Regions from separate parts of the Rhizobium sp. 10N427 genome, predicted to be linked through region 4. Evidence: predicted binding sites of a transcription regulator. Region 4 holds the regulator's gene; each other region holds the start of a gene.
The links. The regulator PhoB, encoded in region 4, activates phosphate uptake and scavenging genes when phosphate is short. The targets are predictions, from matches to a motif close to TGTCATNNANCTGTCAT.

Region 1 (5,093 bases), 190 kb from region 4:
GACGGTCTTGCGCGGAATGATGATGCCGGGCATGCCCTCGGAACCCGAAGGCGCCTTCACGTCGGCGCGGGCGAGACGGTGGCCGTCGGTCGCAACGGCGCGCAGCTTCAGGTCGCCTTCGCTTTCGATCGTGTGGAAGAAGATGCCGTTCAGGTAATAGCGGGTCTCTTCGGTGGAGATCGCAAACTGGGTGCGATCGATCAGCATCTTGAGATCCGTTGCCTTCAGCTTGAAGGAATGGGTGAAGGTGCCGGCGGTCAGATCCGGGAAGTCGGATTGCGGCAGGCACTGCAGCGAGAACTTCGAGCGGCCGGATTGCACCGTCATCGAGCCGCCATCGGTCGATGTCGCAAGCAGAACTTCCGAACCATCGGGCAGCTTGCGGACGATGTCGTAAAGAAGATGGGCAGGAACAGTGGTCGCACCGGCCTGTTCGACATTGGCGGGCGTCGCTTCGGTGACTTCGAGATCGAGGTCGGTCGCCTTCATGTCGAGGTTCTGGCCGTCGGCGCGCAGCAGGATGTTGGACAGGATCGGGATCGTGTTCCGTCGTTCGACGACGCGGTGAACGTGGTTCAGCGACTTCAGGAGGTTGGAACGCTCAATCGTAATACGCATGGGATGCTACCGCTTTCGACCGTGACTGTCCGGGCGCGCGAGCGCGCCAGAAAAATGCCTTTCCGGCTCCATGGCCGGAGGAGTGGACGGGCAAAATGGCAGAACTTTGCCGGGCATTGCAAGGGGTGCAAGGCTTTGCAGGCCTGCAAAGGCGCATTTACCCAATGATCCTCACAGAAATCCGAACCCTTGCCGCGAACGAAGCCTGCGCGCATAAAGAGCCGACGCCAGAGAGGGCCTTTGAAATTGAGTAATGAAGAGACGGCGGGCGAGGGCGGCAAGCTTCGCACCTACCGCCTGCACAATGTCAGCATACCCGCCCGCCCGCTCGAAGCGGCGCTGTATCTGGTCGCAACGCCGATCGGCAATCTCGGTGACATCACGCTTCGCGCGCTGGAAACGCTGGCGGGAGCCGATGTGCTCGCCTGCGAGGACACGCGCGTGACGCGCGTGCTTCTCGACCGCTACGGCATCCAGAACCGGCCCTTTTCCTATCACGAATACAATGCAGACGAGGCCGGTCCGCGTCTGATGCAGGCGATCGAGGCCGGAAAATCGGTCGCGCTGGTCTCGGATGCCGGAACGCCACTGGTTTCCGATCCGGGCTACCGTCTGGCGCAGACAGCCATCGAGACCGGTTACAAGGTTGTTCCTATCCCGGGTGCTTCGGCGCCTCTCGCGGCCCTCGTCGGTTCCGGTCTGCCTAACGAAGCCTTTCTTTTTGCCGGTTTTCTGCCGGTCAAGGACAAGGCGCGCCGCGACCGGTTGGGCGAATTCGCAACCACGCCAGCGACGCTGCTATTCTTCGAATCCCCGCATCGTATCGGCGCGACGCTGGCGGCTGCCGCCGATGTCCTGGGCGGTGAGCGCCTTGCCTCGGTTTGTCGCGAGCTGACCAAGACCTATGAGGAGTTCCGCCGCGGCACGCTCGCGGAACTTGCTGCCCACTACGCCGAGAACGACAATGTGAAGGGCGAGATCGTTCTCGTGGTCGCACCGGCCGCCGAGAAGCCGGCAGATGCGGCCGATGTCGATGCGATCCTCGCCGATCTCTCGGGCACGATGCCGACAGCCAAGGCGGCAGCCGAGGCCGCAAAGCTGACGGGCCTGCCCCGCAAGGAGCTTTATCAGCGCTTGCTGGAAATGAAGGCTGATGAGCGGTAGCGGCCTTCGCGCGGACAGGCAGAAGGCGCTGCGCCGGGGCCAGTTCTCGGAATATGCGGCCGCACTCTTTCTGATCTTGAAAGGCTATCGCATCGCCGCCTTCCGCTATCGCACCAAGTTGGGCGAGATCGATATCATCGCCCGAAAGGGCGATCTCGCCATTTTCGTCGAGGTCAAAGCCCGGCGGGATGAGCGTGGCGCGGTGGACGCTGTTTCTTATGCGGCTCAGAAACGCATCCGTGATGCCAGCGACCTCTGGCTTGCCCGCCAGCCGGCCAATCACCTTCTATCGCAGCGTTACGACATCGTGGCCGTGTTGCCCGGCCGCTTGCCCCGGCATTTCCCAAATGCCTTCTAGCGCCATTGCATAGGCGTGCAGGCAGTCACGCTTTGTAATTTTTCTGTCATGCAAATGTAAAGGAGGCGTCACGTAAGGCCTCTATTGGCTTCCTCACCCCAACAATTGGTGGAGAGGATTTATCCATGTTCAAGACGTTTTCTCTGGCCGCTGCCGCGGTCGTATTGTCTTCGTCGGCATCGTTCGCCGCAACCGAGATCACCTGGTGGCACGCCATGGGTGGCGAACTCGGCCAGAAGCTCGAGCAGATCGTTCAGAAGTTCAACGACAGCCAGACCGAATATCACGTGACCCCGGTTTTCAAGGGCACCTATCCCGAGACCCTGACTGCCGCTATCGCCGCTTTCCGCGCAGGTCAGCAGCCGGCTATCGTTCAGGTCTTCGAAGTCGGCACCGGCACGATGATGGCCGCCAAGGGCGCCGTCTATCCGGTTTACAAGCTGATGGCTGACGAGGGCGAGCCTTGGGACCCGTCGAAGTTCATCGCGCCGGTCGTCGGCTACTACTCCGATCCGGAAGGGAATATCCTGTCCTTCCCGTTCAACTCCTCGACGCCGATCCTCTATTACAACAAGGACGTCTTCAAGAAGGCTGGCCTCGATCCGGAAGTCGCCCCAAAGACCTATGCTGAACTGGCTGAATTCTCGAAGAAGATCGTCGACTCCGGCGCTGCCAAGTGCGGCTTCACCATCACCTATGCTGCGACCTGGCTCGGCCTCGAAAACTTCTCGGCCATCCACGACCTGCCCTACGGCACGCTGCAGAACGGCTTTGGCGGCACCAAGGCTGAGCTGAGCTTCAATGGCCCGAACCAGGCTCGTCTCTGGAGCGATCTGAAGAAGTGGCAGGATGCCGGTTACTTCCAGTACGGTGGTCCGGGCGGCGGCCCCGATGCCGCTCCGAAGTTCTACTCGCAGGAATGCGCCATCTACATGGGCTCCTCGGGCTCGCGCGCTGGCGTGATCAACAACGCCAAGGCCTTCCAGGTCGGCTTCTCGACGCTGCCTTACTATGATGACGTCACCAAGGATCCGAAGAACTCGATCATCGGTGGCGCAACGCTCTGGACGCTGAACGGCCAGAAGCCTGAAGTCTACAAGGGTGTTGCCAAGTTCTACACCTACCTCAGCCAGCCGGAAGTTCAGGCTGATTGGCACCAGTTCTCGGGCTATCTGCCGATCACCAATGCTGCCTACGATCTCGGCAAGTCGCAGGGTTATTACGACAAGAACCCGGGCTCCGACGTTGGCCTGAAGCAGATCCTGCGCGGCACGCCGTCCGAAAACTCCAAGGGCGTTCGTTTCGGCAACCTGACCCAGATCCGCGACGTCATCGACCAGCAGTTCGAAACCGTGCTGTCGGGCAAGCAGACCGCCCAGCAGGCGCTCGACGAAGCCGTCAAGGAAGGCAATGCCATCCTGCGCGAATTCGAAGCCGCCAACTCGAACTAAGCTTTCGAAGCAGAAGCTGAGCCCTCCCCAGTCCGGGGAGGGCCTTTCCATATCGGGCGAGCCATGCAGACAAAGCGCACAATCTTCTCGAACCGCGTCCTGCCATATTTTCTTCTGGCGCCGCAGCTCGCAGTCACCCTGGTCTTCTTCATCTGGCCGGCCTTTCAGGCCTTCCGGCAGTCCTTCCTGCGCGAAGACCCTTTCGGCATGAAGACCACCTTTGTCTGGTTCGCCAATTACACCAAGCTCTTCGGCAGCGCCGACTATATGAACGCGCTGTGGGTGACGCTGATCTTCTCGGTCTCCGTCACCGTGCTGTCGATGGGCCTGTCGCTGCTCTTTGCCGTCTGCGTCAATCGCGTTCTGAAGAGCGGCCGCATCTATACGACGCTGCTCGTCTGGCCCTATGCCGTGGCGCCAGCGGCCGCCGGCCTGCTCTGGTGGTTCATGTTCAACCCCAGCATCGGCATCCTGCCCTATATCCTTCGCCAGTTCGGCTATGACTGGAACCACCGCCTCGACGGCAATGACGCGATGATCCTCATCGTCATCGCCTCGGCCTGGAAGCAGATTTCCTACAATTTCCTGTTCTTCGTCGCTGGCCTCCAATCCGTCCCGCAGTCGGTGATCGAGGCCGCGTCGATCGATGGCGCAGGACCGTTCAAACGGTTCTGGACGGTGGTCTTCCCGCTGATTTCGCCGACCACCTTCTTCCTGGCAGTCATCAACGTCACCTACGCGCTGTTCGACACCTTCCCGATCGTCGATTCCACGACGTCAGGCGGCCCGTCGCAGTCGACGAATACGCTCGTCTACAAGGTCTATGCCGACGGTTTCGTCGGCCTGAACCTCGGCCCTTCAGCGGCGCAGTCGGTGGTGTTGATGCTGATCGTTGTCGCCCTGACCGTCATCCAGTTCCGCTGGATCGAGAAAAAAGTCCAGTATTGAGGCCCGTGCGATGATCGAGAACCGTCCCTTTCTGAACTTCCTCACGCACTTGATCCTGATTGTCGGCGTCGTCACGGTGGTCTTCCCCGTCTACCTCGCCTTCATCGCCGCCACCCACGGTCCGACCGACTTCATGAGCGGACTCATGCCACTGCTTCCAGGCGATCAGCTGATCACCAATTTCGACCAGCTGCTCAGCGCCGGCAATTCTGTGGCCGGTGCGCCGCCTTTCGCGCTGATGCTGGCAAACAGCCTGCTGATGGCTGTCATGATCGCCGTCGGCAAGATCGCCATCTCGATCATCTCCGCCTTCGCCATCGTCTATTTCCGCTTTCCGCTGCGCATGGTGGCCTTCTGGATCATCTTCCTGACGCTGATGCTGCCGGTCGAGGTCCGCATCCTGCCGACCTACAAGGTGGTCGCCGATCTCGGCATGCTGAATTCCTATCCGGGCCTCGTCATCCCGCTGATCGCCTCGGCGACCGCGACCTTCCTGTTCCGCCAGTTCTTCCTGACCATCCCGGAAGAGCTGATGGAGGCGGCCCGAGTCGATG
Region 2 (5,093 bases), on a different contig from region 4:
TGCCGCAGGCCACAACGGTCAAAGCCGAGGCCAAATGAAAAAGGCGCCGCAAGCGGCGCCTTCAATTCAATTGCAAATGGGTGGCTTACTGGCCGCCGTCGATCTGCTGGCCGATATAGGCGATCGCCTGCTGGTAGACGGTTGCCGCGTTCCAGCCCTGGATAGCGACGAAATTCGGTTCGCCCGGCTGATAGCCGGCACCTGCGCGCCAGCCGTGACCCTTCAGGAAGTTTGCTGTCGATGCCAGCGCGTCAGCACGCGAGCCGACCATGTCGACACGGCCATCGCCATCGCCATCGGCACCGAAGCGGACGACATTGCGCGGCAGGAACTGCGTCTGGCCGATCTCGCCATGTGCGGCGCCGCGCGCCTGCGGGCTCAGATAGCCTTCAGAGACGAGCTGCAGGGCAGCATAGAGCTGGTCGGTGAAATAGTCCGAGCGGCGGCAGTCATAGGCCAGCGTCGAAACGGCTGACAGCGTGTGCTGCGTGCCCATATAGCTGCCGAAGCCGGTTTCCATGCCCCAGATCGCGATCAGCGGGCCGGCCGGCACGCCGTAGCGGCGTTCGATCGACGTGAAGAGAGCCTGGTTGGAGCGCTTCATGCCCTTGCCGCGGGAAATGATCGCCGCACCGCCGCGCTTCTGCATGAAGGCGTCGAAGGACAGCTTGAAGCTCTTCTGGCCACGGTCGGCAGCAATCGTCGGACGATTGTAGGCGACGTTGGCGAATGCACGGCTCAGAACCGACTGGCTGACGCCCTGTGCTGCAGCTTCCTGCTTGAATTGCTGCACCCAGGCATCGAAGCCGGCGCCATTATTGCCGCATTGCGCGGCGTTGGCCGCTACCGGAACTGCATGGAAAGCGCCCACCGCCGCGATGGCCGCCACCAAGAATTTTGTCATGCGCATGAGAAACCCCGATCTCGATCTGCAGTCGCTGGAATGCCGGGCAGAATGCCAGCCAAGGGTGATTTTGTCACGATCACCTTTTGGCGAGATTGGCCGCCTGCCGCACGATTGCCGCCTGGCTGGTTCAAAGAAAGCCCCGCAAGTCTGACGACATGCGAGGCTGATAGCAAGCTATGGTTAATATTCGGTATCAGGCGGCCTGCTTGCGCGGCTTGATGAGGCCACGATTGACGAGAAGCTCGGCAATCTGAATGGCGTTCAGCGCGGCACCCTTGCGCAGGTTGTCGGAAACGACCCACATGTTGAGACCGTTTTCGACCGTCGCATCTTCGCGGATACGCGAGATGAAGGTGGCGTCTTCACCGGCAGATTCGTAAGGCGTGATGTAGCCGCCGTTCTCATGCTTGTCGATGACGAGGCAGCCCGGTGCATCACGCAGGATGTCGCGGGCCTGATCGGCGGTGATCTCGTTTTCGAATTCGATGTTGACCGATTCCGAATGGCCGATGAAGACAGGCACGCGAACTGCGGTGCAGGTGACCTTGATCTTCGGGTCGAGCATCTTCTTGGTTTCGGCCAGAACCTTCCACTCTTCCTTCGTATAGCCGTCTTCCATGAAGCTATCGATATGTGGAATGACGTTGAAGGCGATGCGCTTGGTGAACTTCTTGTTCTCGATCGGATCGGCAACGAAGACGGCGCGCGTCTGGTTGAAGAGCTCGTCCATGCCATCCTTGCCGGCGCCGGAAACGGACTGGTAGGTGGAGACGACGACGCGCTTGATCTTGGCGAAATCATGCAGCGGCTTCAGCGCGACGACGAGCTGGGCGGTCGAGCAATTCGGATTGGCAATGATGTTGCGCTTGGTGAACTGGGTGATGGCGTCCGGGTTCACTTCCGGCACGATCAGCGGCACGTCCTGATCATAGCGCCAGGCCGAGGAATTATCGATGACGACGCAGCCCTGCTGGCCGATCTTCGGCGACCACTTCTTGGAGACTTCGCCGCCGGCAGACATCAGGCAGATGTCGGTGTCGGAGAAATCGTAGTTTTCGAGATTGAAGACCTTCAGCGTCTTGTCGCCGTAGGACACTTCCGTGCCCTGCGAACGCGAGGAGGCAAGTGCTACGACTTCGTCAGCCGGAAAGCCACGCTCGGAGAGGATGTTGAGCATTTCCCGGCCGACATTTCCGGTTGCTCCCGCGACTGCTACTTTGAAACCCATTTTCAGCTCTCTTTCTCTTCTCTCCTCTTGTCCGGTGAGGGGGGAAAGCGCGAAATCATCGCGGCTTCCTGTCCCCAGCCGAGCCGGGGAGAGAGCGGCAGGCCAGAGACGTCAGACGGTTTTCGTCGTCGTTTTGGCCTTGGTTTTGGAAGAAACCGGAACGGCAATATCCACCCCGGCACTCAGTGCCCGGTCATTGCGTGCAGCAATGGCGTGTTCGAAGCGAACCATGGATAATTCCTTTTCCGCCGTTGCTCATAAAACGTTTTCCACAGGAGTCAAGGTTTTTGCGACTGCCGGCGGCGGCTGGTGCCGGTGCGGCAGATTGTCATACCGGTGTCATCGACATGTCATCCCCCAAGGCTATCTCCGGCCCGTTGTTCATTTACTGCAACGAAAACGGGGGTTTTCCATGCGTATGATTTTTGCCGCCCTGGCGGCCACGACGATTCTTGCCGGTGCCGCGCAGGCGACCACGGTTTATCCGCTTGATCGCGCAACGATTCTTGCCGGTTCGCCATTTGACTTCAAGGTTGAGCTCAGCAAGCAGGTAAAGCCCGAGGACGTGAAGATCACGGTCAACGGTCAGGACTACAAGACGGCTCTCGGGGGCGAGGCCAAGTTTGTAGAGCTTGAAAAGGGTAAGGACGACAAGGCACTCGGTTCCGCCGTCATCCTGCGTGGCCTGACGATCGCCGCACCCGGCGACTACAAGGTCGAAGTCTCCGCCGGCGACGAGAAGAAGTCGGTTACATGGAATGTCTACGGCACCGGCGACGCGCCGAAGGCCAAGAACGTCATCTTCCTGATCGGCGACGGTCTTTCCGTTGCGCACCGCACCGCTGCCCGCATCATGTCTAAGGGCATGACCGAGGGTAAGGCGAACGGCCGCCTCAACATGGACGATGTGCCGCCGGCAGCTTTCATCGGCACATCGGCAACCAACGCTGTTGCCACCGACTCCGCCAATACCATGTCGGCTTACATGACGGGCCACAAGACAGCCGTCAACGCGATCGGCGTCTATGCAGACCGCACGCCCGACTCGCTCGACGACCCGCGCGTCGAGACGATTGCGGAAGCGATCCGCCGCCAGACCAAGAAGTCGATCGGCATTGTCGCGACCGCCGAAATCGAGGACGCCACACCGGCTGCGGTTGTCTCCCACACGCGCAATCGCAACGACAAGGCCGATATCGTCGGGATGCTTCTCGGCGTGAAGCCGGAAGTCGTCCTCGGCGGCGGTTCTGCCTACTTCCTCGGCAAGGACGTTCCGGGCTCCAAGCGCAAGGATGACAAGGACTACATCAAGCTCTTCCAGGACGCCGGCTACAAGCTTGCCATCGACAAGAACGAGCTTGCAGCCAACGCATCGGCTGAAGGCAACCTTCTCGGTCTCTTCCATACCGGCAACATGGACGTCACGCTCGATCGCGAATTTCTAAAAAAGGGCACTGTCGAGAAATTCCCGAACCAGCCGGGTCTCGTCGAGATGGCAGCGGTCGCGCTCGATCGCCTGTCCAAGAACCCCGACGGTTTCTTCCTGATGGTCGAGGGTTCGTCGATCGACAAGATGTCCCATCCGCTCGATTGGGACCGCGCCGTCGTCGACACCATCGAATTCGACAAGGTCGTCGGCCTTGCCCGCGAATTCCAGAAGGCCCATCCCGATACGCTGATCGTCGTCACCGGCGACCACACCCATGGCGTTTCGATCATCGGTACTGTCGATGACGAAAAGCCGGGCACGGAGATGCGCGAAAAGGTAGGCACCTATGCCGAAGCGGGCTTCCCGAATTATACCGACGACAACGGCGACGGCTATCCCGACAAGATCGATGTCACGCGCCGCCTCTTCCTCAGTGCCAATAACGGCCCCGACCATTACGAGACGTTCCGCCCGAAGCTCGACGGTCCGTTCGTTCCTGCCGTGCAGAACGAAAAGAAGGAATATGTCGCCAACGAACAGTACAAGGATGTTCCCGGTGCCGTGTTCGTTCAGGGCAACATTCCGAAGAGCAGCGACAGCGGCGTTCATGCCGTCGATGACGTCGTCCTGCAGTCGGATGGTCCGGGCTCCGAAGGCTTCCGCGGTTACATGGAGCAGAGCGATGTCTACAAGGTACTCGCCGACGCTTTTGCACTCGGTGTCAAACAGACCAACTGACGGAGCGCGGTGAACCGCCTCTTCCGCGTAATCTTCCCGGCCGCCGATCTGCGGCCGGGAACTTGCAAGGAGTTTGATATGCATAGGATCACACGCCGGAGCCTTTTCGGTATGATGATGGCATTGCCGGTGCTGATGTCTGCAAGATGTGTCGAAGCTGCCGACGCAACGCTCAGCTTCGATGAACTCTATGGGAAATTCGGCGTTCTCGGCCTCGAATTTTCCGAGAAGGTGAAGGCGCTCGCCGGCAGGCAAATCAGCATGCGCGGCTTCATGGCGCCGCCGTTGAAAGCGGAAGCGCAGTTTTTCGTGCTAACGGAAATTCCGATGTCGCTCTGCCCATTCTGCTCGTCTGATGCCGACTGGCCCGACAATATCGCCGTCGTCTATCTCGACGAGAAGCAGACCTTCGTGCAGCCTAGCCAGACGATCGAAGTGCGCGGCATTCTGGAATACGGCTCGTGGACCGATCCCGAAACCGGCTTCGTCAGCCTGCTGCGCCTGCGCCAGGCCGAATATTCGGCGGTCTGATGCTGGCGCTCGAGATCAGCAATCTGTCGGTCACGTTCAGCGGACTCAACGCACCGGCGCTTGAGATCGGCGCGCTCGCGCTGTCTGCCGGCAGCCGGGTTGCGGTGACCGGGGCTTCCGGCTCAGGCAAGAGCACCTTCGTCAACATCATTACCGGGTTGGAACGTGCGGCGCTCGGATCCGTCCGCTGGAACGGCGACGATATCTGCGCTTTGTCCGAGAGCCACCGCGACCGCTTCAGAGCGGGTAACATCGGACTC
Region 3 (5,093 bases), on a different contig from region 4:
CGGCCTGATCATCGCGTCGGTCGTTAACATCTTCCTGGGCTCGTCTGCCCTTCAGTTCGCGATCTCCGTGATCGGCGTCCTGATCTTCGCCGGCCTGACGGCCTACGATACGCAGCGGATCAAGGAAATGTACTACGAAGCCGATGGTGCCGAAGTCATGGGCCGCAAGGCGATCATGGGCGCGCTGACGCTTTACCTCGACTTCATCAACCTGTTCATGTTCCTTCTGCAGTTCATGGGTAACCGCAAGTAAGACGGAACTGTTGACGGCCAGACCGTCTGGTCGAACGCGAGACAACCGAGCCGCCTGCGACAGAGATGTTGCGGGCGGTTTTGTTTTTCGGAGTGTGGATTGAGCGCTGTGGTCATGCAGCTGGCAAATAACGGCCAGCCTTGCGCGTCTTAAAGCTTGCGTGCCGCCAGGCGCCGACGGTCGAGCGCAACATGGTCGGAGCCGCGCTTCGTCAGGCGGAATTGCCGCTTCTGGAACTCGCCGCGAATCTCGATAAAGCCCTTCTCCTCGGCTTCGTTCAAGGTCTTCAGGCTGGTGCCCTCAGGGGGAGACTGCCAATCAATGCCGACGGCGGCGTGCAGCAAAACCAGAATCTTGATAATGGCGTTTCTCCATGGCTGACGCACGCGGCCGATCTGCCGCCTGACGCAAAGGCCTGTTCCGCGAAGCTGTTCTCTAGAAGCTCTGGCGGGTTCGGTCAACTCGCCGGCCTTGGCCGCCACACGGCTGTCATCTCCGGCTTGCCGGAACAGAAGGCAGCGGAACAATCACGACGACGGCAGGCAAGTGCCCTGCATGGTCCCGATATCCTTATTCGCTTTTCCTGTTGCCAAATCGCGCGCCGGATGGTTTTCAGCCTGAACCACATTCCAGACATCGGCCGCCCAATGACCGTTCATCTCCGAGATATCGCAACCTCCGACCTCGATGCCATCACCGCGATTTACCGTGAGGCGGTGCTGTCAGGCGTCGCCAGCTACGAGATTGCCCCGCCGGCGCGCCAGGAGATGGCCACGCGGCTGGCTGCCATAACGGGCCAGGGCTACCCCTATCTCGCCGCCATCGACAAAGACGGTGTGCTGCTGGGCTATGCCTATGCATCGGCGTTCCGCACACGTCCGGCTTACAGGTGGATGGTCGAGGATTCGATTTATCTGGCGCCGGAGGCCCGGGGAAAGGGCGTCGGCAAGGCGCTGCTCGCGGAACTGATCGCCCGCTGCATCGCCCTCGGCTTCCGGCAGATGGTCGCCGTCATCGGTGGCGCCCATCCGGCATCGATCGCGCTGCATCGTTCATTGGGTTTCGAGGAAACCGGCCTGCTCAAGGGTACCGGCTACAAGCACGGCCGCTGGCTGGACACCATGCTCATGCAGCGGCAGCTGGGCGAGGGAAAGGATACCGATCCGGACCCGTCGGCCTATCCAGGCAGCCTCTACAAGGGCTGATCGCTATTTGTCGACGAGCTTCAGCACCTTGTCGAACACCTTCAGCACCTGCTGCAGCTCGTGGCCGCGCTTCAGGATCATGCCGTTGGTGTTGACGACGGAATAGGCGCCCTGCTTGTTGGCAAGCTTGGGGTCTTTCTCGATGGTGAAGAGCGGCATTTCGCCGGAGCGCTTGAAGACGGAGAACACCGCCTTGTCCTTCATGTGGTCGATGGCGTAGTCTTTCCACTCGCCCTCGCCGACCATGCGGCCGTAGATCCACAGGATCGCATCCAGCTCTCGCCGGTGAAAGGTCACCGGCAACGGATCCTTGTTCTGCTTGTATTCTTTAAGATCGACGACGACTGAGGAACTACTGTCGGCGGAACGGTGATCGCCATGCCGCAAATCCGGCTGATCTGTCATCAGTCTCTCAAGGCCTCTCGCTTATGACAGGAGAGTGACAGTTTGCCCGACCCGCCGCAAATTGCAAGTGCGGCCAGTCATCACATTAAGCATATGCTATGCAATCTCCGGAGCGCCGCAATTCAGTCAAAACAGCGCCTCATTTGCAGGGGAAATTCCGCTCACCGATTTGGCGCCAGCGCGCCAAAGGGCCCGGCTGAGCGTATCGACCTTAACCCCAGCCCCGAATACGATTAGCCGGGCCGCCCCGTTTTCCATCCTGAACGGATGAAACTTTCAGATATTTTTCCCGGCCATGACGACGGTTGCGCCCAGGATCGCGGCCGGATCACCGTCAGCCGTAGCAGCCTGTAACAGGATTGCACAGCCTTCGAGGTCGGCCTTTTGCAGAACCGTTGCAGGTAAAGTCAGGCTTGTTGCCTTTCCGTCCCACATTCCGACAGTTTCAATGTCGCTGACGCTGTTGATGTAGGAAATCTTCTGGCCGCTGTTTTCGCCCTTCTCAACGTCGATGGTCTTTTCCTTGTCGAAATAGACCATCACCACATTGGCTTTCCCCTGGCCGGCGCCAATCTTGATCTCAAGCTCATCGCCTCGCATCTGCGCATCGATAGGGACATTCAGCCCCTTGCCGTCGGTCGAGAAGCCGTCGATCTTTCCGTTGATCGCCGAGAGATCGGAACCAGTCATATGATCACGGCCGTTGACGACGACCTGCGGCGTGTAAACGTTGCTGCGGCCGAGCATGCGGGCATAGCCGTACTGACGCTCGGTGTTCTGCTTGGAACTCAGCGTGTCGGTCCAGCCGAGATAGTTCCAGTAATCGACATGATAGGCGAGCGCGATCACATTGCCCTGGCCAACGATCTTGCGAAATGCGGCATCGGCTGGCGGGCAGGATGAGCAACCCTGCGAGGTAAACAGTTCAACGACGCCCTTCGGCTTGCCGTCTTCGGCTTGAAGTGGCGCTGCGAGCACCAGACCGGCAATCAGCGAAATCAAAAAACGCGGCGACATTGCAACCTCTTTATCCAGGACATCGGGCGAACGAAGGCCGCGCGGCCTGATTGACGACCGTAGAGATAATCCTTCCGGTTCCAAACGGGAAGTAACGAAGGGGTGAGACATCCCCACCCGCCATCGCAGCCGGAACACATCGCCGTGAGCCCGTCCCCGCAAAGAAAAACCGCCGGAGATTGCTCCCCGGCGGCAATTATCGTGTGCTTGTCTTAAGAATTAAGCAGCGAGGTCGCGCAGAACCGTCTGCAGGATGCCGCCGTTGTTGAGGTAGATCACCTCATCGAGCGTATCGACGCGCGACAGCAGCGGGACGTCCTTCACCGAACCATCGCCATAGGTGATCTTGGCGATCTTCTTTTCGCGCGGCTTGATGTTCTCGAGACCTTCGATCGTGACGATTTCATCGCCCTTGAGGCCGAGGCTTGCCCAGGTCGTGCCTTCTTCGAAGACGAACGGGATGATGCCCATGCCGACCAGGTTTGAGCGGTGGATACGCTCGAAGGACTGGGCGATGACGGCCTTGACGCCGAGCAGGTTGGTGCCCTTCGCAGCCCAGTCACGCGACGAGCCGTTGCCGTATTCGACACCCGCGAAGATGACGAGCGGAACGCCATCGGCCTTGTACTGCATGGCCGCGTCGTAGATCGATTCCTCTTCCTTCGACGGGTAGTGGATGGTGTAGCCACCTTCCTTGCCGTTCGGGCCGAGCATGTGGTTGCGGATGCGGATGTTGGCGAAGGTGCCGCGCATCATGACTTCATGGTTGCCGCGGCGCGTGCCGTACTGGTTGAAGTCAGCAACGCTGACATTGTGCTCGATGAGGTAGGCACCGGCAGGAGACGCCGCCTTGATCGAACCGGCCGGGGAAATGTGGTCGGTGGTGATCTTGTCGCCGAAGAGACCGAGAACGCGCGCACCCTTGATGTCGGAAATGCCCGTGCCGGTCTTGCCCATACCGACGAAATACGGCGGGTTCTGAACGTAGGTCGAGTTGTCGTCCCAGGCATAGGTCTGGCCCGGAGGAACCTGAACGGCCTGCCAGTTGACGTCGCCCTTGAACACGTCGGCGTACTTTGTCTCGTAAAGTTCGCGGGTGACGTATTTCTGAATGAATTCCTGGATCTCGTGCGAGGTCGGCCAGATATCCTTCAGATAGACCGGGTTGCCGTTCTGGTCTTCACCGATCGGCTCCTTGGTCAGGTCCTTCTGGACCGTGCCGGCAAGCGCATAGGCGACGACGAGCGGCGGCGAAGCGAGGTAGTTCGCCTGAACGTCAGGAGAAATACGGCCTTCGAAGTTGCGGTTGCCCGACAGCACGCCCGAAACGATCAGACCCTTGTCGTTGATCGTCTTCGAGACCGGTGCCGGCAGCGGGCCGGAGTTGCCGATGCAGGTCGTGCAGCCGAAGCCGACGAGGTTGAAGCCGAGCTTGTCGAGATCAGCCTGCAGGCCCGACTTCGCCAGGTATTCGCCAACGACCTGCGATCCAGGTGCGAGCGAGGTCTTGACCCACGGCTTGGTCTTCAGCCCCTTGGCAACGGCGTTGCGGGCGAGAAGGCCGGCAGCGATCAGAACCGACGGGTTGGAGGTGTTGGTGCAGGAGGTGATCGCCGCAATGGCGACGTCGCCATGACCAAGATCGAAATCGGTGCCTTCGACCGGGTAGCGGTTCGAGAGCTGGCCCGGCTTCTTGTAGTCGGCGTCCATCGAACCGGCGAAACCGGCAGCGATGTTTTCGAGCGGGATGCGGCCTTCCGGACGCTTCGGGCCGGCCATGGCAGGCACGACGTCGCCGAGGTCGAGTTCGAGCGTATCGGTGAAGACGAGGTCGGAACCATCGCCATCGCGCCACATGCCCTGAGCCTTGGAATAGGCTTCGACGAGCGCGATACGCTCCTTGGTGCGGCCGGAAACGTTGAGATAGTTGATGGTTTCGCCGTCAACCGGGAAGAAGCCGCAGGTCGCGCCATATTCCGGACCCATGTTGCCGATCGTCGCGCGGTCGGCGAGCGGCATGTTGTCCATGCCCGGGCCGAAGAATTCGACGAACTTGGAAACGACGCCCTTCTTGCGCAGCATCTGCACGACCATCAGCACGAGGTCGGTCGCGGTAACGCCTTCCTTGAGCTTGCCGGTGAGTTTGAAGCCGATGACTTCAGGCAGGAGCATCGAGACCGGCTGGCCGAGCATGGCCGCTTCGGCTTCGATAC
Region 4 (5,093 bases):
GGATGGCAGCCAGGAGTTCAGTCGAGGGAACGGCGGCCTTGATACCGAGCAGCAAGCCCTCGCCGCGGATATCCTCGATCACATCGGGATAGCGGTCCTTGAGCGATGCGAGGCCCTGGCGGAAGACCAGAGCCACATCACGGACATGTTGCAAGAAGCCTTCGGCAAGGACGATGTCGAGCACGGCGCCGCCGACGGCCATGGCCAGCGGATTGCCGCCATAGGTCGAGCCGTGGGTGCCGGCCTTCATGCCGGACGCAGCTTCCGCCGTTGCCAGGCAGGCGCCGAGCGGGAAGCCGCCACCGATGCCCTTGGCGACAGCCATGATGTCAGGGGTCACGCCGGACCACTCATAGGCAAAGAACTTGCCGGTACGGCCGACGCCCGTCTGGACCTCGTCGAGAATGAGCAGCAGGCCCTTCTCGTCGCAGAGCGCGCGCAGCGCCTTCATGAACTCTGTGGTCACCGGGCGAATGCCACCCTCGCCCTGAACCGGCTCGATCAGAATACCTGCGGTCGCATCGGTGATTGCGGCGCGCACAGCGTCGATATCGCCAAAGGGCACCTGGTCGAAGCCAGGGGCCTTGGGGCCGAAACCTTCGAGATACTTCTCTTGCCCGCCGGCAGCGATCGTCGCCAGCGTACGGCCGTGGAAGGCGCCTTCGAAGGTGATGATATGGAAACGCTCGGGATGGCCCTTCGAATACTGATAGCGGCGTGCGGTCTTGATCGCGCATTCCAGGGCTTCCGCGCCGGAATTGGTGAAGAACACCTTGTCGGCGAAAGTCGCCTCCGTCAGCCGCCTGGCGAGCTTTTCCTGCCCGGGGATTTCATAGATGTTGGACAGGTGCCAGACCTTGTCGGCCTGCGCCTTCAGGGTATCCACGACATGCGGATTGCTGTGGCCGACCGAGGTCACGGCAACGCCGGCACCGAAATCCAGATATCGTTCGCCGCTTTCGGTAATCAGCCACACGCCCTCACCTCGCTCGAACCGCAATGGGGCACGAGAATAGGTATCATATAGCGGCGCGGCTTCAGCCATGGCGCGGTCTCCTGTCAGCGTTACGGGCAACCGGACTCCGGCTAAAAACCAGGTCCGAAAAATTAAAAATGCCGCCTTTCGGCGGCGACTGGCACTATTTACTTTTCGCACTGCAATGTCAACAAAACTGCGGCTTTCGTGGCTTCTGAGAGACGCTCAAGCAATGTCGCGTTTTATCAACAGCTAATGTTGCAGAAATGACTCTCAGGGGAAGCAAGTTGGGGAAAACCCCGAATTCGATTCATCCGGATTCCTGCGACTCTTGTCACGGAGTCAGCCTCACACTAGGTTAAAACTCAATTACTAGACTGCATGCGGCGGAACTAGTCACCAAAATTAGTCAAGCGTTTCTTGTGCCGGATTCGTCCGGGGCAAACAGTGAGGGATTCTGCCTTCGCAACGCTTAAACGGCGGAGACACAGGGCATGAACTGGACAGACGAGCGGGTCGAGAAACTCAAGAAACTGTGGTCCGAAGGGCTGAGCGCGAGCCAGATCGCTGCCCAGCTTGGCGGCGTCAGCCGTAACGCCGTTATCGGCAAGGTTCACCGTCTGGCGCTGCCGGGCCGTGCGAAGGCCGGCGGCAACGCCACGGCTGCGCGCGCTCCCAAGCGTACGGCGGCAGCACCCCGCGCCCCAACCTACGCATCGCGTCTGGCGACGACCCGTACGGTCACCCGCCAGCAGGGCGCGACGATGCTGAAGGAAGAGATCGAGATCGACGTCATGGAGGAGATGGAATACCGTCCCGCCAAGAACGTGATCGTCCCGATTTCCCGCCGTCTCGGCCTGACGGAGCTCACCGAGCGCACCTGCAAGTGGCCGGTCGGCGATCCCTTGAAGGACGATTTCCACTTCTGCGGCTGCGAAAGCCCGGATTCTTCGCCTTACTGCACCTACCACCAGCGCCTGGCCTACCAGCCGGTCAACGAGCGCCGCAGGGCAGCAGCCCGGGCAAACTGAGCCGGGTAAGCACAAACGAAAAACGGGCCTCGCGGCCCGTTTTTTTGTGGTCTCAATTCCGAAAGCTTCAAGCTTCCATCGAATATCCAGCGCCGCGAACGGTGCGGATGACATCCTGCATGTTGGAGAAGTTCAGCGCCTTGCGCAGACGGCCGACATGGACATCGACGGTGCGCTCGTCGACATAGATGTCGTGACCCCAGACGCCGTCCAGAAGCTGCGAGCGCGAGAAGACGCGGCCGGGAGAGGCCATCAGGAATTCCAGCAGGCGAAATTCGGTCGGTCCGAGACGGACTTCGCGGGTCTTGCGATGAACGCGGTGCGTCTCGCGGTCGAGTTCGATATCGCCGCATTTCAGCACGGTCGACAAAACCTCGGGCTTGGCGCGGCGCAGCATCGCCTTGACGCGTGCGACGAGCTCGGGCGTCGAGAACGGCTTGACGACATAGTCGTCGGCACCGGTCGAGAGGCCACGAACGCGTTCGCTTTCCTCGCCGCGCGCCGTCAGCATGATGATCGGCAGGCGCTCGGTCTCCGGGCGCATGCGCAGCCGGCGGCAAAGCTCGATGCCTGATACGCCAGGCAGCATCCAATCAAGGATAAGAAGGTCCGGCGTCCGCTCCTGAAGGCGGATTTCCGCCTCATCGCCGCGCAGGATGGTGTCGACCTCGAAACCTTCGGCTTCGAGATTGTAACGAAGAAGCACGCTCAGTGCTTCTTCGTCTTCAACGACTGCAACTCTCGGGATCATTCTGTTCTGTCTCCTGAGGCCCGGTCCGGATATTATTCCGTGACCGCGCCGACGGTGTTGGCGGTGTCGTCCTTCGGACGCTCGCCCTCCGGCTGGGCGCCGGTCGCCATGTAGTAGATGGTTTCTGCGATGTTGGTGGCGTGGTCGCCGATGCGCTCGATGTTCTTGGCACAGAACAGAAGGTGTGTGCAGCTGGTGATGTTGCGCGGATCTTCCATCATGTAGGTCAGAAGCTCGCGGAACAGCGAGGTGTACATCGCGTCGATTTCCTCGTCGCGCTCGCGGATCGACTTCGCCTTATCGGCAGCGCGCGTCGTGTAGACGTCGAGCACTTCCTTGAGCTGGACGAGCGCCAGTTCGGAGAGATGCTCCAGGCCGCGGCCAAGCTTGCGCGGAACGCCGGTGCTCTGCACGGCGATGACGCGCTTGGCGGTGTTCTTGCCGAGATCGCCGACGCGCTCGAGGTCGGCAGCGATGCGGATCGAACCCATGATCTCGCGCAGGTCCGACGCCATTGGCTGGCGGCGGGCGATGGTGACGATCGCCTTGTCGTTGATCTCGCGCTCGGCGTGATCGAGGATCACGTCGTCGGAGATGACCTTCTGCGCCAGTGCGCCATCGCCGTTGACCAGCGCGCGCACAGCGTCGGAGACCATCTGTTCCGCCAGACCGCCCATTTCGGAGATGCGGCGGGTCAGGAACTTCAGATCTTCGTCATATGCAGAAAAGATATGTGTCGATGCCATGGGAAATGTCCTTGAGTGTCTCTATCGGAAGTCGTGACGCCAAAGATCAGCCGAAGCGGCCCATGATGTAGTCCTGGGTGCGCGGATCGTCCGGATTGGTGAACATCTTGTCGGTGTCGTTCTCCTCGACGAGGTTGCCGAGGTGGAACATGGCGGTGCGCTGCGAGACGCGGGCCGCCTGCTGCATGGAGTGCGTCACGATGACGATCGTGTAGCTTTCGCGCAGCTCGTGGATCAGCTCCTCGACCTTTGCGGTGGCGATCGGGTCGAGCGCCGAGCAGGGTTCGTCCATGAGGATGACTTCAGGGCTGACGGCGACGGCGCGGGCGATGCAGAGGCGCTGCTGCTGGCCGCCGGACAGGCCGGTGCCGGATTCATGCACGCGGTCCTTGACCTCGTTCCAGAGGCCGGCGCGCTGCAGGCTGGTCTCGACGATCTGGTCCATGTCGGCCTTCGACTTGGCGAGACCGTGAATGCGCGGGCCGTAGGCGACGTTTTCATAGATCGTCTTCGGGAACGGGTTCGGCTTCTGGAACACCATGCCGACGCGGGCGCGAAGTTCGACGACGTCGATATCCGGATCGTAGATATCATCGCCATCGAGCGTGATCTTGCCGGTGACGCGGCAATTGTCGATCGTATCGTTCATGCGGTTCAGGCTGCGCAGGAAAGTGGACTTGCCGCAGCCGGACGGGCCGATGAGCGCAGTCACGGTGTTTTCGCGGATGTTCAGCTTGACGTCGAAGAGAGCGCGCTTTTCGCCGTAATAGACGGAAACGTCCTGGCCGATCATCTTGTAAGGGATGCTGTTCATCTTCTGGTCCAGAGCCTTCTCAACTGCTGCTTCTGTCAACATGTTCATGGGTTTCTACTCCGTTTACCAGCGGCGCTCAAAGCGACGGCGCAAGAGGATGGCTCCGATGTTCATGACAATCAGGAACAGGAGCAGGACGATGATGGCACCCGAGGTACGCTCCACGAAGGCGCGTTCGGCTTCGTTGGCCCACATATAGACCTGGACCGGAAGTGCCGTGGACGGATCGAGCGGCGTGGTCGGCGCATTGGCAACGAAGGCGACCATGCCGATCAGCAGAAGCGGCGCGGTTTCGCCGAGCGCATGCGCAAGGCCGATGATGGTACCGGTCAGGATGCCCGGCATGGCAAGCGGCAGAACGTGGTGGAACACCATCTGCATCTTCGATGCGCCGAGACCGAGAGCGGCCGAGCGGATCGACGGCGGTACGGCACGCAACGCAGCACGCGTGGCGATAATGATGGTCGGCAGGGTCATCAGCGTCAGCACCAGGCCACCGACCAGCGACGCGGAACGCGGCAGACCCATGAAGTTGATGAAGACGGAGAGGCCGAGCAGACCGTAAACGATCGACGGAACGGCAGCGAGGTTGTTGATGTTGACCTCGATCAGATCGGTCAGCTTGTTCTTCGGCGCAAACTCCTCGAGATAGATCGAGGCGGCGACACCGATCGGCAGAGCAAGAACCAGAACGATCAGCATCAGGTAGAGCGAGCCGATGAGCGCAACGCCCAGACCTGCTGCTTCCGGACGGCTGGAATTGCCATTGACGAAG

Region 1: ugpB (sn-glycerol-3-phosphate ABC transporter substrate-binding protein UgpB) is a predicted target of PhoB. The motif match lies at 2,174-2,190, and genes of this name have one in related genera.
Region 2: AC1DIJ_RS07950 (alkaline phosphatase) is a predicted target of PhoB. The motif match lies at 2,462-2,478, and genes of this name have one in related genera.
Region 3: AC1DIJ_RS08775 (DUF2794 domain-containing protein) is a predicted target of PhoB. The motif match lies at 1,887-1,903, and genes of this name have one in related genera.

Annotation. Positions count from the first base shown of each region.
Region 1 covers NZ_JBFTID010000004.1:210,865-215,957, reverse strand. Annotated here, with positions in the region: gene dnaN (DNA polymerase III subunit beta) at 1-618, opposite strand, end outside; gene AC1DIJ_RS10795 (hypothetical protein) at 714-872, shown strand; gene rsmI (16S rRNA (cytidine(1402)-2'-O)-methyltransferase) at 865-1,782, shown strand; gene AC1DIJ_RS10785 (YraN family protein) at 1,772-2,140, shown strand; gene ugpB (sn-glycerol-3-phosphate ABC transporter substrate-binding protein UgpB) at 2,266-3,591, shown strand; gene ugpA (sn-glycerol-3-phosphate ABC transporter permease UgpA) at 3,655-4,539, shown strand; gene ugpE (sn-glycerol-3-phosphate ABC transporter permease UgpE) at 4,550-5,093, shown strand, end outside.
Region 2 covers NZ_JBFTID010000003.1:96,713-101,805, forward strand. Annotated here, with positions in the region: gene AC1DIJ_RS07930 (diguanylate cyclase) at 1-38, shown strand, start outside; gene AC1DIJ_RS07935 (lytic murein transglycosylase) at 86-910, opposite strand; gene AC1DIJ_RS07940 (aspartate-semialdehyde dehydrogenase) at 1,101-2,135, opposite strand; partial or broken gene AC1DIJ_RS07945 (hypothetical protein) at 2,247-2,433, opposite strand; gene AC1DIJ_RS07950 (alkaline phosphatase) at 2,548-4,302, shown strand; gene AC1DIJ_RS07955 (hypothetical protein) at 4,381-4,833, shown strand; gene AC1DIJ_RS07960 (ATP-binding cassette domain-containing protein) at 4,833-5,093, shown strand, end outside.
Region 3 covers NZ_JBFTID010000003.1:273,972-279,064, reverse strand. Annotated here, with positions in the region: gene AC1DIJ_RS08790 (Bax inhibitor-1/YccA family protein) at 1-253, shown strand, start outside; gene AC1DIJ_RS08785 (hypothetical protein) at 403-603, opposite strand; gene AC1DIJ_RS08780 (GNAT family N-acetyltransferase) at 901-1,458, shown strand; gene AC1DIJ_RS08775 (DUF2794 domain-containing protein) at 1,462-1,863, opposite strand; gene AC1DIJ_RS08770 (DUF1223 domain-containing protein) at 2,140-2,880, opposite strand; gene acnA (aconitate hydratase AcnA) at 3,100-5,093, opposite strand, start outside.
Region 4 covers NZ_JBFTID010000004.1:23,217-28,309, forward strand. Annotated here, with positions in the region: gene AC1DIJ_RS09855 (aspartate aminotransferase family protein) at 1-1,045, opposite strand, end outside; gene AC1DIJ_RS09860 (GcrA family cell cycle regulator) at 1,471-2,007, shown strand; gene phoB (phosphate regulon transcriptional regulator PhoB) at 2,075-2,758, opposite strand; gene phoU (phosphate signaling complex protein PhoU) at 2,791-3,504, opposite strand; gene pstB (phosphate ABC transporter ATP-binding protein PstB) at 3,551-4,366, opposite strand; gene pstA (phosphate ABC transporter permease PstA) at 4,382-5,093, opposite strand, start outside.